Linked DNA regions of Nodosilinea sp. E11. The protein of the gene in region 1 interacts with the protein of each later gene in a pairwise test. Links are inferred from orthologs where the notes say so. Each region holds a gene or a part of one and is shown in the gene's direction. Other genes may lie near its edges. The genes, in order: RRF56_RS17460 and RRF56_RS12745.

Region 1 (7,509 bases):
GCATCAACACCGCCATTCGCGCTGACGCCATGGGCATTGGCTTTGCCATTCCAATCAATAAGGCGAAGGAAATTAAAGACACGCTGGCGCGGGGCGAAACGGTAGCTCACCCCTACATTGGTGTGCAGATTGCCAACCTCACCCCCGAGCAAGCCAGGCGCAACAATGCCGATATCAACTCTGGGCTGGTCCTGCCGGAGGTCGATGGTGTGTTGGTCATCCGCGTGCTGGAGGGTACCCCCGCTGCCGACGCCGGTCTGCGCCGGGGCGACGTGATTTTGCAGGTCAATGGCACTTCAATTCGCAGTGCCGACAATCTCCAGGTCAAGGTTGAAAACACTAAAATCGGCGACGCCATTGAGCTAAAAATTCAGCGGGGCGATCGCCCCCTCACCCTGCAAGTCAAAACCGCCGAACTCCGGGAGCAAGCTGACTAGCGCCGTCCTACCACCTTGCGGAGAGAGCCTGGTCTATCCAGAAAGGCCTAGAAAGCTGGGCTAAGGCCGTTCTTTTCCCTGACCCAACGACTGTTCCCAACGACAACCACTACAACTCATTCACTACAACTCATTTAGGAGACCGACCATGCAATCGACTGAAGACACCGGTACCCGTAAACTTCTCTCCGCTGTTAGCCACGCCTCAATTTTTCTCAATGCTTTGGTGCTGTCCATCGGCGTGCCGATCGCCATTCTGCTGATCTCTGAAGATACCGTGATCAAAGACAGTGCCAAAGAGGCGATCAACTTTCACTTAAACATGTGGTTCTGGTGGACCGCCGCTGGCATCTTGGTCTGGCTGCTGGTGGGTATTCCCCTGCTGTTTGTGTTGGGCATTGTCAACTTCATCATGCCGATCTTTGGCATCATTCACAGCCTCACGAAGCCCAACACCGTCTTTCGCTATCCCCTGATCCTGCGTCTGTTCTAGCGGGGTCCCTGCTAGGGGCATTGCAGGCAATGCCCCTACGTCTTCGTTTGCGTTGACCCACCTACCCTCTCCACCCAGTCCAGCGCTCGGTTCCACGCCCACCACGGATCACTGTCTCCGGCTTGGCGTTGACCAGCGCTGCTGCTGTAGTAGCCCACGTGGCCACCGTGGTTGGTCAACACTAGATCGAGGGTTGGATTGGCCGCGTCAATGTTTTGGAGGTCGGGGATGATCTCTGGGCTAAACATGGGGTCATCGGCGGCGTAGAGAATCAGGGTAGGAATGGTCAAGTCGGCCATGAATGGCAGGGGACTGCTGGCGGCGTAGTAGTCTTCGACTGAGGCAAACCCTAAGCGAGCGATCACCAATTCGTGGTCAAAGCCCCAAATGTTATTGGCGCGATCGATGGCAGCTAGGTCAAAGTGAGCGGGGTGGGCCTGGTATAACCGCTGGGCGAGGCGCTTGAGTTCTCGTGAGATCGCCTTTTCAAGCTGGCTTCTCAACGGCCCCTGGGTTAGATACTTCAGCGATCGGTTGGAGTCAAGGCTGGGGCACACCACCGCTACCCCGCCCACCTCTCCCGGCTCGAGACCGATTTCTGGCGATCGCTGCATAGCGGCCTTGGCCCCCCACAGCGCTAGCTGCCCACTGAGGGAATACCCCATGAACCAAAAGGGCGGCGCACAGCCCAGCGCTTTAGCCTGGGCGGCCAGGGCCACGTAATCGTGTCCTTCGTAGATGCCGTCCGAGGTGAGGGTGGGCGACAGCTCACCCGTTTTGCCATGGGCGCGCCAGTCAAACACCACAATGCCGTAGCCTCGGTGATAGGCCTTGCGGCTGAGAATTTCTAGCTGCCATTGGTCGTCGAGGCTGCCAGTAATGCCGTAGGTGGCGATGATGGTGCCTTTAGCTCGGTCAGGGACTGCCCAGCGGCCAAAGATCGGCACCTCCCCATACCCTTTGAAAATATGGTCTTGGTAGGTGATCGGCCCTAGGGTAAAGCCCCGCTGCCAAGACCGGTTAGCCACCAGGGAGGTGTAAAGGGTCATGGCTAGACCGTTCTGCAAAAACCAGGGGGGTACAAAGGGGGCTGCAAAGGGGTGCAGAAAAGCAGGCATAGAACCGGGGGTAGACTGCCTACAGCATTTCAGAGAAAGCCAATCGCGACCATCCCCCCAACGGAGAAAAAGGTAGGATGCGATCGCAGCAAGGGAGTACTGGGGTAATGGCTGAGGGCAGGATAGCGGGTGAGCAGGTGCGAGTAGGCATCGTGGGCACTGGGTTTGTGGCTCGCCTGCGGGCCGAAGCACTACAGACTATAACCGGAGCGCGCTTGGTCGCCGTTGCCGGGCATAGCGCCGCCGACACCGAGGTCTTTGCCCAGCAGTATGGGGCTGTGGCCCTCAAAACTTGGCAAGACCTGGTCGACTACCACGATCTCGATCTCGTCATGGTTTGCCACATCAACCGCGACCACGACACTGTAGCGGCGGCGGCCCTCCACTGCGATCGCCACGTCGTGGTCGAGTATCCCCTGGCCCTGAGTAGCGAGGCGGCCCAGCCCCTGCTGTCCCTGGCTGAGACCAAGCAACGGCTGCTCCATATCGAGCACATTGAGTTGCTGGGCGGCACCCACCGCGCCCTCAAGACCCATCTACAAGCCGTGGGGCAACCCTACTACGCCCGCTACTGCACCTTGGCCCCCAATCGGCCTGCCCCCCCAAAGTGGACCTACTGCCCCGATCTATTTGGCTTTCCTCTGGTGGGGGCACTGTCGCGGCTACATCGGCTGATCGACTGCTTTGGCCCCGTGGCTCGGGTCTACTGCCAAAACCACTACGCAGGCTTTTATACCGGCCCAGACGCCATTCCCTACTACACCACCTGCCTGTGCACCGCTCAGCTCACCTTTGCCACCGGCCTGATCGCCGAGGTTGTCTACGGCAAGGGAGCCGATGTCTGGGCCACTAGCCGCCGCCTAGAGGTGACGGGCAACCAAGGCCATCTCTGCTTTGAGGGCGACCAGGGCACCCTCAGCGATGCTGACGGGACTCATCCCATTGAGGTAGGATCGCGCCGGGGCCTATTTGCCACCGATACTGCCCAGGTCATCGACCACTTACTCACCGGGCAAGCACTCTACTGCCATCCTGCCGCCAGCCTGTATACCTTGCAGGTGGCCACTGCCGCCCAGCGATCGGCAGCCACCGGGCGAGTGGTAGAGGTAGCCTAGGCCGGTAGCGACGACCCGCTGTCCACCTTGCCTCAGTGAGCGCCACGGCTGTGATGCTTCACCCTCCCTATCAGGAACGGTTACAGACCTATAATGACTGTCTTGGTGGTAGCCAAATTAGCTGGGCAGGGGCTACAGTTCACAGGCCTGAGTTGACAGCAGGGCTAAGGTTGATCAGATGATTTGGTAGCGTTGATGACGGCGGGGCGTTCATCCCCCTTGGAATCATAGGTCAGCGAACGGGAGCGAATTATATGACCGTATGTGAGTACAGACCTGGTTTAGAGGGTGTACCAGCCACCCAATCGAGCATTAGCTTTGTGGATGGCCAGGCTGGAATATTGGAGTATCGCGGTATTCCCATTGAGGAGCTGGCCCAGCGCGGTACCTTCTTAGAGACAGCCTATCTGCTGATTTGGGGCGGGCTACCTTCTAAACCCGAACTAGAGGCTTTTGAGTACGAAATTCGCTACCACCGTCGCCTCAAGTACCGCATCCGCGACATGATGAAGTGCTTTCCCGAAAGTGGCCATCCGATGGATGCTTTGCAAGCCTGTGCGGCTGCCCTGGGTTTGTTTTACTCGCGCCGGGCGTTAGACAATCCGGTCTACATTCAACAGGCGGTGGTGCGGCTACTGGCCAAAATTCCCACCATGGTGGCGGCGTTTCAGCTCATGCGTAAGGGCAACGACCCCGTGCAGCCCCGAGATGACCTCGACTACGCTGCCAACTTTCTCTACATGCTCAACGAGCGCGAGCCCGACCCGCTGGCGGCCCGTATTTTTGACATTTGCCTGACGCTGCACGCCGAGCACACCATCAACGCCTCGACCTTTTCGGCCATGGTGACGGCCTCGACCTTGACTGACCCCTATGCGGTGGTCGCCTCGGCGGTAGGCACCCTGGCGGGGCCACTGCACGGCGGGGCCAACGAAGAGGTGATCGAGATGCTGGAGCAGATTGGCTCAGTCGAGAATGTGCGCCCCTATGTGGAGCGCTGTATTGCCGAGAAGTCCAAGATTATGGGCTTTGGCCACCGGGTCTACAAGGTCAAAGACCCTCGCGCTACCATTTTGCAGGGGCTGGCGGAGCAGTTATTTGAAAAGTTTGGCCAGGACGAGTACTACGCGATCGCCCTAGAGATGGAGCAGGTGGTCTCTGAGAAGCTGGGATCTAGGGGCATTTACCCCAACGTTGACTTTTACTCGGGGCTGGTTTACCGAAAGCTGGGTATTCCCACCGATTTGTTTACGCCGATCTTTGCGATCGCCCGGGTGGCTGGCTGGCTAGCCCACTGGAAAGAGCAGCTAGGCGAAAACCGCATCTTCCGCCCTACCCAGATCTACACTGGTCCTCGTAGCCAGAGCTATGTAGACCTGTCTAACCGCCCCCAAATTTGGGACAAACAGGGTTTCTCTGTGTCTTTGCCTTCTTAGGGAGCCACCTGATGGGTCAGACCCCCCTGGGCACTCTCTCCCTCAGCACAGATTATTGATTCAGTGACGATTTTCAGGAACTCCTGCCCCTCTGGCGCTTGCGTCGGGGGGCTTTTGTTTGGCTGGTAATCAGATTCAATGTGTCAGGTTTCAGGCCACCCCTTAAACTTGACACCTGATATAGCTGTAGCCAGCCTGGTTCAGACATTTTCCCTAAAAACGGTTGAACGTTTCTAAGGTTTCTGGATGTCCTCCCCCTCTCATCCCCCAACTGTGGCCCAGACGATGCCCATGAGTCCCGCTAGGCCTAGGTAATAGATCACCACCGGCAAGAGCTGGCGCACTAGCAGCCCCTCGCGCCCCAGCAATCCCACCGTGGCCGCTGCTGCCACCACATTAGAGACGCAAATCACGTTGCCCGCTGAGGCCCCCACGGTTTGCAAGGCCAAAATTAGCGACGGCGGCGCGCCAATATTCTCGGCGACCCCAAACTGAAATAGCGAGAACATCATGTTGCTGACGGTGACGCTGCCCGCCACAAAAGCCCCTACCAAGCCCACCACAGCGGCAAACAGCGGCCAGGTGCCCCCAGCTAGGGCCGACATGCCTTCGGCTAGGGCCAAGGGCATGCTGGGCAGACCAGCACTGTTGACGTCGGAGTTAATAAAGACCCGCGCCATCAGCACCGCTGCCCCCAGGGCAAGCGTGGTTTTTTGCAGAATCGGCAGCGATCGCCCCACGGCCCGGCCCAGATCACTGGGTTTCATCTGGTGCAGAACGTAGGTGATGGCCACCACGAGCAAAAACATGGTGGCGGGGAGGTAGAGCGGCGTCGAGGCCACCGTGATGGTGGTGCCAAACATGCCAGTCCACGCCGCCCGTAGGCCCTGAAGCCAGCCCTTGAGCGGCAGCTGCGTCAGGCGTGACAGCACCAGCAGCACCCCGAGGAAGACGTAGGGCAGCCAGGCTTTGAACACCGTCATTCCCGCTGGTGGCGGAGTGAGCGATGGCATCACGGTTCCTGACCACGTCTCGGGCCAAGTCTCTTCAGCCGGGAACTGCCATGGCTGCTCAGGTTGCAGCCAGCCTTGGCGAATGATCGTGACGACAATGGCCAGCCCCACCAGCCCACCGATCATCGAGGGGAACTCTGGGCCTAAAAAGATGGCCGTCAAGGCGTAGGGTACCGTAAAGGCCAATCCTGCCACCAGGGCAAACTTCCACAGGCGTGGACCCTCAGCCCTGGCCTGGCCCTCACCAAAAGTGCGGGTAATGATCACCACCAGCAGCAGCGGCACAAAGGTGCCGATCGCCGCATGGAGCAGCGCAGCCCGGCTACCCACCTGGGCAATAAACTCCATCAGGCTTAGGTTTTGGGCCGATAGGGCGGCCTCTACCGCTGTGGCCCCGCCCAGCCCCGCCTCCATGCCAAACACTAGGGGGGTGCCCACTGCTCCAAAGGTCGAGGGGGTACTCTGAATAATCAGCGCGGCCATCACCGCCGCCATCGCCGGGAACCCCACCGCTACCAGCAGCGGCACACAGATCACCGCCGGAGTGCCAAACCCCGAGGCCCCTTCGATAAAGCTGCCAAACAGCCAGGCAATCACGATCATCTGCACCCGGCGATCGGGCGACAGCGCCAGCAAACTCTGACGAATCACCGCGATCGCCCCGGAGGCTTGCAGCACGTTGAGCAGTAAAATTGCCCCAAACACAATGAAGAGAATTTCGGCCGCGATCGCCACCCCCTGCACCAGCGACGCCGCGATATAGTTCACCGGCACCCGCCAGGCCAGACCTGCCGCCAGTGCCGTTACCACCAGCGCCCCTGGCATGGCTTGACTGGCCGGGCGGCGAGCTACCACCAGCAGCAAAAAAACCGTTAGCAGCGGAAGTAGAGCGACGAAAAACGCAAGAGTCAGGGGCATCTGGCCAGCGGCAAGTAGAGATGCTCAGAGGTTACTCTAATCTGGCGACCTGAGCAGGGAGACAATGGCATAGAATGTGCCGAGCCCCTACGCCCCTTCAATACTTCTTACCGAAACTTCCTATGAATCCCCGGCCTTCGCCCCGGTGGATGGGGAGAGATGACGGTAGAATCTAAAAAACTGTTTTTTCCTCGTTAGAGTCAATCGTACCGTTGCTAAGGACTGGCCCATGAATCAAGGAATTGACCTACAGGGTAGCTTCGTCAATACCCTAGTTGATCTGGGGTTACCCGCTGGAGCGGCTAAAGCCCTGTGGCTACCTCTGCCCATGGTGGTCATTCTGGTTGGGGCCACGGTAAGTATCTTTGTGACGGTATGGCTAGAACGCAAGATTTCTGCCGCCGCTCAGCAGCGGATTGGGCCAGAATTTGCCGGTCCCCTGGGCACCCTCCAGGCCGCCGCCGACGGCATCAAGCTGATTTTTAAAGAAGACATTACCCCCGCCAAGGCCGACCCCATTCTGTTTACCCTGGGGCCTGCGATCGTGGTGATTCCGGTCTTTTTGTCCTACCTCATTGTGCCCTTTGGCCAAAATCTGGTGATTACCGACATCGGCGTGGGCATCTTCCTCTGGATTGCCCTCTCCAGCATCGCCCCCATTGGCCTATTGATGTCGGGCTATTCCTCCAACAATAAGTACTCCCTACTGGGAGGGTTGCGAGCGGCGGCCCAGTCCATCAGCTACGAAATTCCCATGGCCCTGGCGGTATTAGCGGTGGTGCTAATGTCCAATAGCCTGAGCACCATCGACATTGTCAACCAGCAGTCGGGCTACGGCATCCTGGGCTGGAACATCTGGCGGCAACCGGCTGGGTTCTTGATCTTCTGGATCGCGGCCCTGGCGGAGTGCGAGCGTTTGCCCTTTGACCTCCCCGAGGCCGAAGAAGAGCTGGTGGCGGGCTACCAGACCGAATATACC
Region 2 (2,941 bases), 1.1 Mb from region 1 along the record:
AGCCTACCAGTCCTATTGATCGCCCGGTGGCACTGAGCGATAGGACCACCCAGCCCAACGAAGTCATACTCTCCAGTGCGATTAGCGCCCTCGCCCTCGATCGCACTGCCACCGCCAGACCCCTACTCGAGCAACTGCTCGATCGCCACGACCTCAACGCCGCTGCCTCCGCCCTCATCAATGTTGCCGAACCTCAGCTGCAAGACCCCGATATAGCCTTTGTGCGAGGTCGCCTAGCCTGGCAGCAAATGATCACCGACCCGGCAGTCGGCACTAGCCCCAGCGATGCCCTGCGCGCCTGGCTAGATGCCACCCAAGGTCGCCCCGACTTTCTCGAAGCCTGGGTCGGGCTCGGGTTTGCCCACTATGCCCTCGGTGATTACAGCGAGGCAATCAATGCCTGGGAACGAGCGATCGCCCTAGACCAGAGTCAGCGGCGCGACATTGACCCAGCGGCTGGCCCCCAGGTGGCCAATCCCATTACAGTCCACGCCTATGCCGGGCTAGCCATGGCCTACCACCAAGAAAGCAGCATCACGCTTTTACCCGCAGAGCAGGCTCCCTTTCAGCAGCAGGCCCAGAGCTACTACAGCCAAACCCTGGCTCTCAATCCGGCCATGGTTAACTCCAACACTCTGGCCCTTCACTGGCTGTGGTCGCCAACACTCATTAGCGACTGGCAAACCACTGTAAGTCAGCTAGCCATCAGCGGCACCCCAACTTGGCCCTAGGGCAGAAACTCAGGCCCAAAGTGGGGTGGTAGCATGGGTAAACCTTAGAAATACGGCCATGCCCAGCACGCTCGCGATTCTTGCTCACCCCACGCAAGTAGACACCCTTCTGAGCTGGCTCTTAAAGAACCAGCCGGTATTGACTCACTTTCAAATCATGGCCCCGGCCGAAATGGTTGAGGGCATGGAACGCGGCTGGGATCTAGACACCATAGATTTGGTATCGCTAAAAGACTCTCGGCAGGGGGGCGATATTGAGCTGGCATCCCACATTCTGGCGGGCGATGTGGCGGGGGTGTTGTTCTTTACCGAGCCAGAGGCGATCGCCACAGCCTTTCCCAGTTTTGCGTTGGTGCTGCGGGCCTGCCAACTCCAGGGCATCCCCATCGCCCTCAACGAGGTATCGGCCACGCTGCTACTGCGGGGCATTGCCGAAAGCCAAATCGCCTACCTGATCTTCAACCCAGTGGCTGGGCAGGGCAACCCCAACACCGATCTGGCTTTGATTAAAGAAGTACTAGAGCCCCAGATCATGGTCAATGTGATCATGACTAAGCCCGAGCTAGATCCCGCTGCTCAGGCACGCGAAATTATCGAGCACATTCATTCCAAAAATGAACACGACATGGGCCGCAGCCTGATCATCGCCTCCGGGGGCGATGGCACCGTGTCAGCCGTCGCTGGGGCCGCCATGAACACCGGCATTCCCCTAGGTGTTATTCCTCGGGGCACCGCCAACGCCTTTTCGGTGGGATTGGGCATACCCACCAACCTGCGGGCCGCCTGTGAAACTATTTTGGCGGGCAATACCCACGTGATTGACGCCGCCCGCTGCAATGATATACCCATGGTTTTGCTGGCCGGGGTAGGCTTTGAGGCAGGCATGGTCGACGGAGCCACCCGGCAACTCAAAAACGAGCTGGGCAACCTAGCCTACGTGCTCTCTGGGGTGCGGCAGCTAGCATCTGCAGAGCCCTTTGACGCCACCCTCGAACTTGACGGCGAAGTCACCACCGTCACCACCAACGCCATCACAGTAGCCAACGTGGCTCCCCCCACATCGGTGCTGGCCCAGGGCATGGGCGAAGTGATTCCCGACGATGGCCTACTAGAGGTCACTATCTCGACTAGCACCACCCGACTCCAGGGCATCAATGCCCTGGCCTCTCTCATGGCCGCTGCCGCCTGGGGTAACCCGACCCAGCGCGACGATATTACCTGCCTACGGGTCAAACGCATCAAGGTGACCACTGAGCCACCGCAGAAGCTAGTGATTGATGGCGAAATCTTAGAGGCAAACCCGATGGAATTTGAGTGTTTGCCCCAGGCGCTAACGGTGTTTGCACCGCTGAAAACGGTCTAGCTCTCGCTGATTCCCAGCAGCACCAACCTAGCTGAGTAACCGCCTGGTCTACAAACTATTGCGTCGATCATTGGGCCAGCTTAGGGGCTGGGGTGTCGTTCAGGCCGATATTCTCTCAGCCAGCAGCGCTCTAGGTAACGCACCTGGTGCAAATACCAAAACCGCCAGGGGTTGAGAACGGTTTTATAACTCCGACAAAAAACCGGTTGATAAAGATATGACCAAAGGGGGAACTGCATTGTTCTAAAGTATGGTGATAAATAGGGGCGAAGCTGGTTAGCATTCGCTCAAGAGCTTGTTCTAAGGGCAACACAGCCGACGACCGGGGCCGCTTCCTCAGTATAGACAGATGAAAAAAGAGACCCAACATTGGGTCTCTTAGATGGAACGATATTTAATAATCGAACACAGAATTTAGAAATGGAGCTGACGGGAGTCGAACCCGTGTCCGCTCTGAGTATTAACACACCACTCATTCACAGGCTTAGCCCCTCTAACCCTCAGGGCCGGAACCGCCACTTATCCCGGACGGCGGGATTCTCTAGCTAAGTCTTAGTCAATGGATCCACTAGAGGAAATTCATTGAAGCATCCGTTGGGGTTTGTCTATAGCTCTTAACGGAGTCGAACTATAAACGCTCGCTAACTAAGTTAGATCTAAACTAGGTTTAGACTAGGCGGCAACAGGTGCAGCTTTACGAGCAAAAGGAACGATGTTGTTCGCATTTACGTTTGTTTTGAGCCTTGATTTACGAGAGTAGACTCACTCTCGGCCTGTATCACAGCGTGACTTTCGTCAAAACGTCGAAACCGTTACAGCCCCTTGACGACTCATCATCTTCATTAAT

The links.
Region 2: the proteins of RRF56_RS17460 (region 1) and RRF56_RS12745 interact in binary tests that used the Escherichia coli proteins (3 or more experiments, as listed by UniProt). The link is inferred for Nodosilinea sp. E11 from one-to-one orthologs.

What each region holds. Positions count from the first base shown.
Region 1 is NZ_CP136520.1:3,441,551-3,449,059, forward strand. The notes cover bases 2,639-5,508. They hold RRF56_RS17460 (citrate synthase), read left to right. Parts: upstream 2,639-3,417; coding sequence 3,418-4,599; downstream 4,600-5,508. Other genes in these bases: RRF56_RS17455 (Gfo/Idh/MocA family oxidoreductase), read left to right, coding at 2,639-3,163; RRF56_RS17465 (L-lactate permease), read right to left, coding at 4,860-5,508. Outside these bases: RRF56_RS17440 (HhoA/HhoB/HtrA family serine endopeptidase), read left to right, coding at 1-437; RRF56_RS17445 (DUF4870 domain-containing protein), read left to right, coding at 586-930; RRF56_RS17450 (YheT family hydrolase), read right to left, coding at 966-2,048; more of RRF56_RS17455, read left to right, coding at 2,156-2,638; more of RRF56_RS17465, read right to left, coding at 5,509-6,530; NADH-quinone oxidoreductase subunit NuoH, read left to right, coding at 6,760-7,509.
Region 2 is NZ_CP136520.1:2,364,966-2,367,906, forward strand. It holds RRF56_RS12745 (YegS/Rv2252/BmrU family lipid kinase), read left to right. Parts: upstream 1-789; coding sequence 790-2,094; downstream 2,095-2,941. Other genes in the region: RRF56_RS12740 (CHAT domain-containing protein), read left to right, coding at 1-731. UniProt on the Escherichia coli protein: In vitro phosphorylates phosphatidylglycerol but not diacylglycerol; the in vivo substrate is unknown.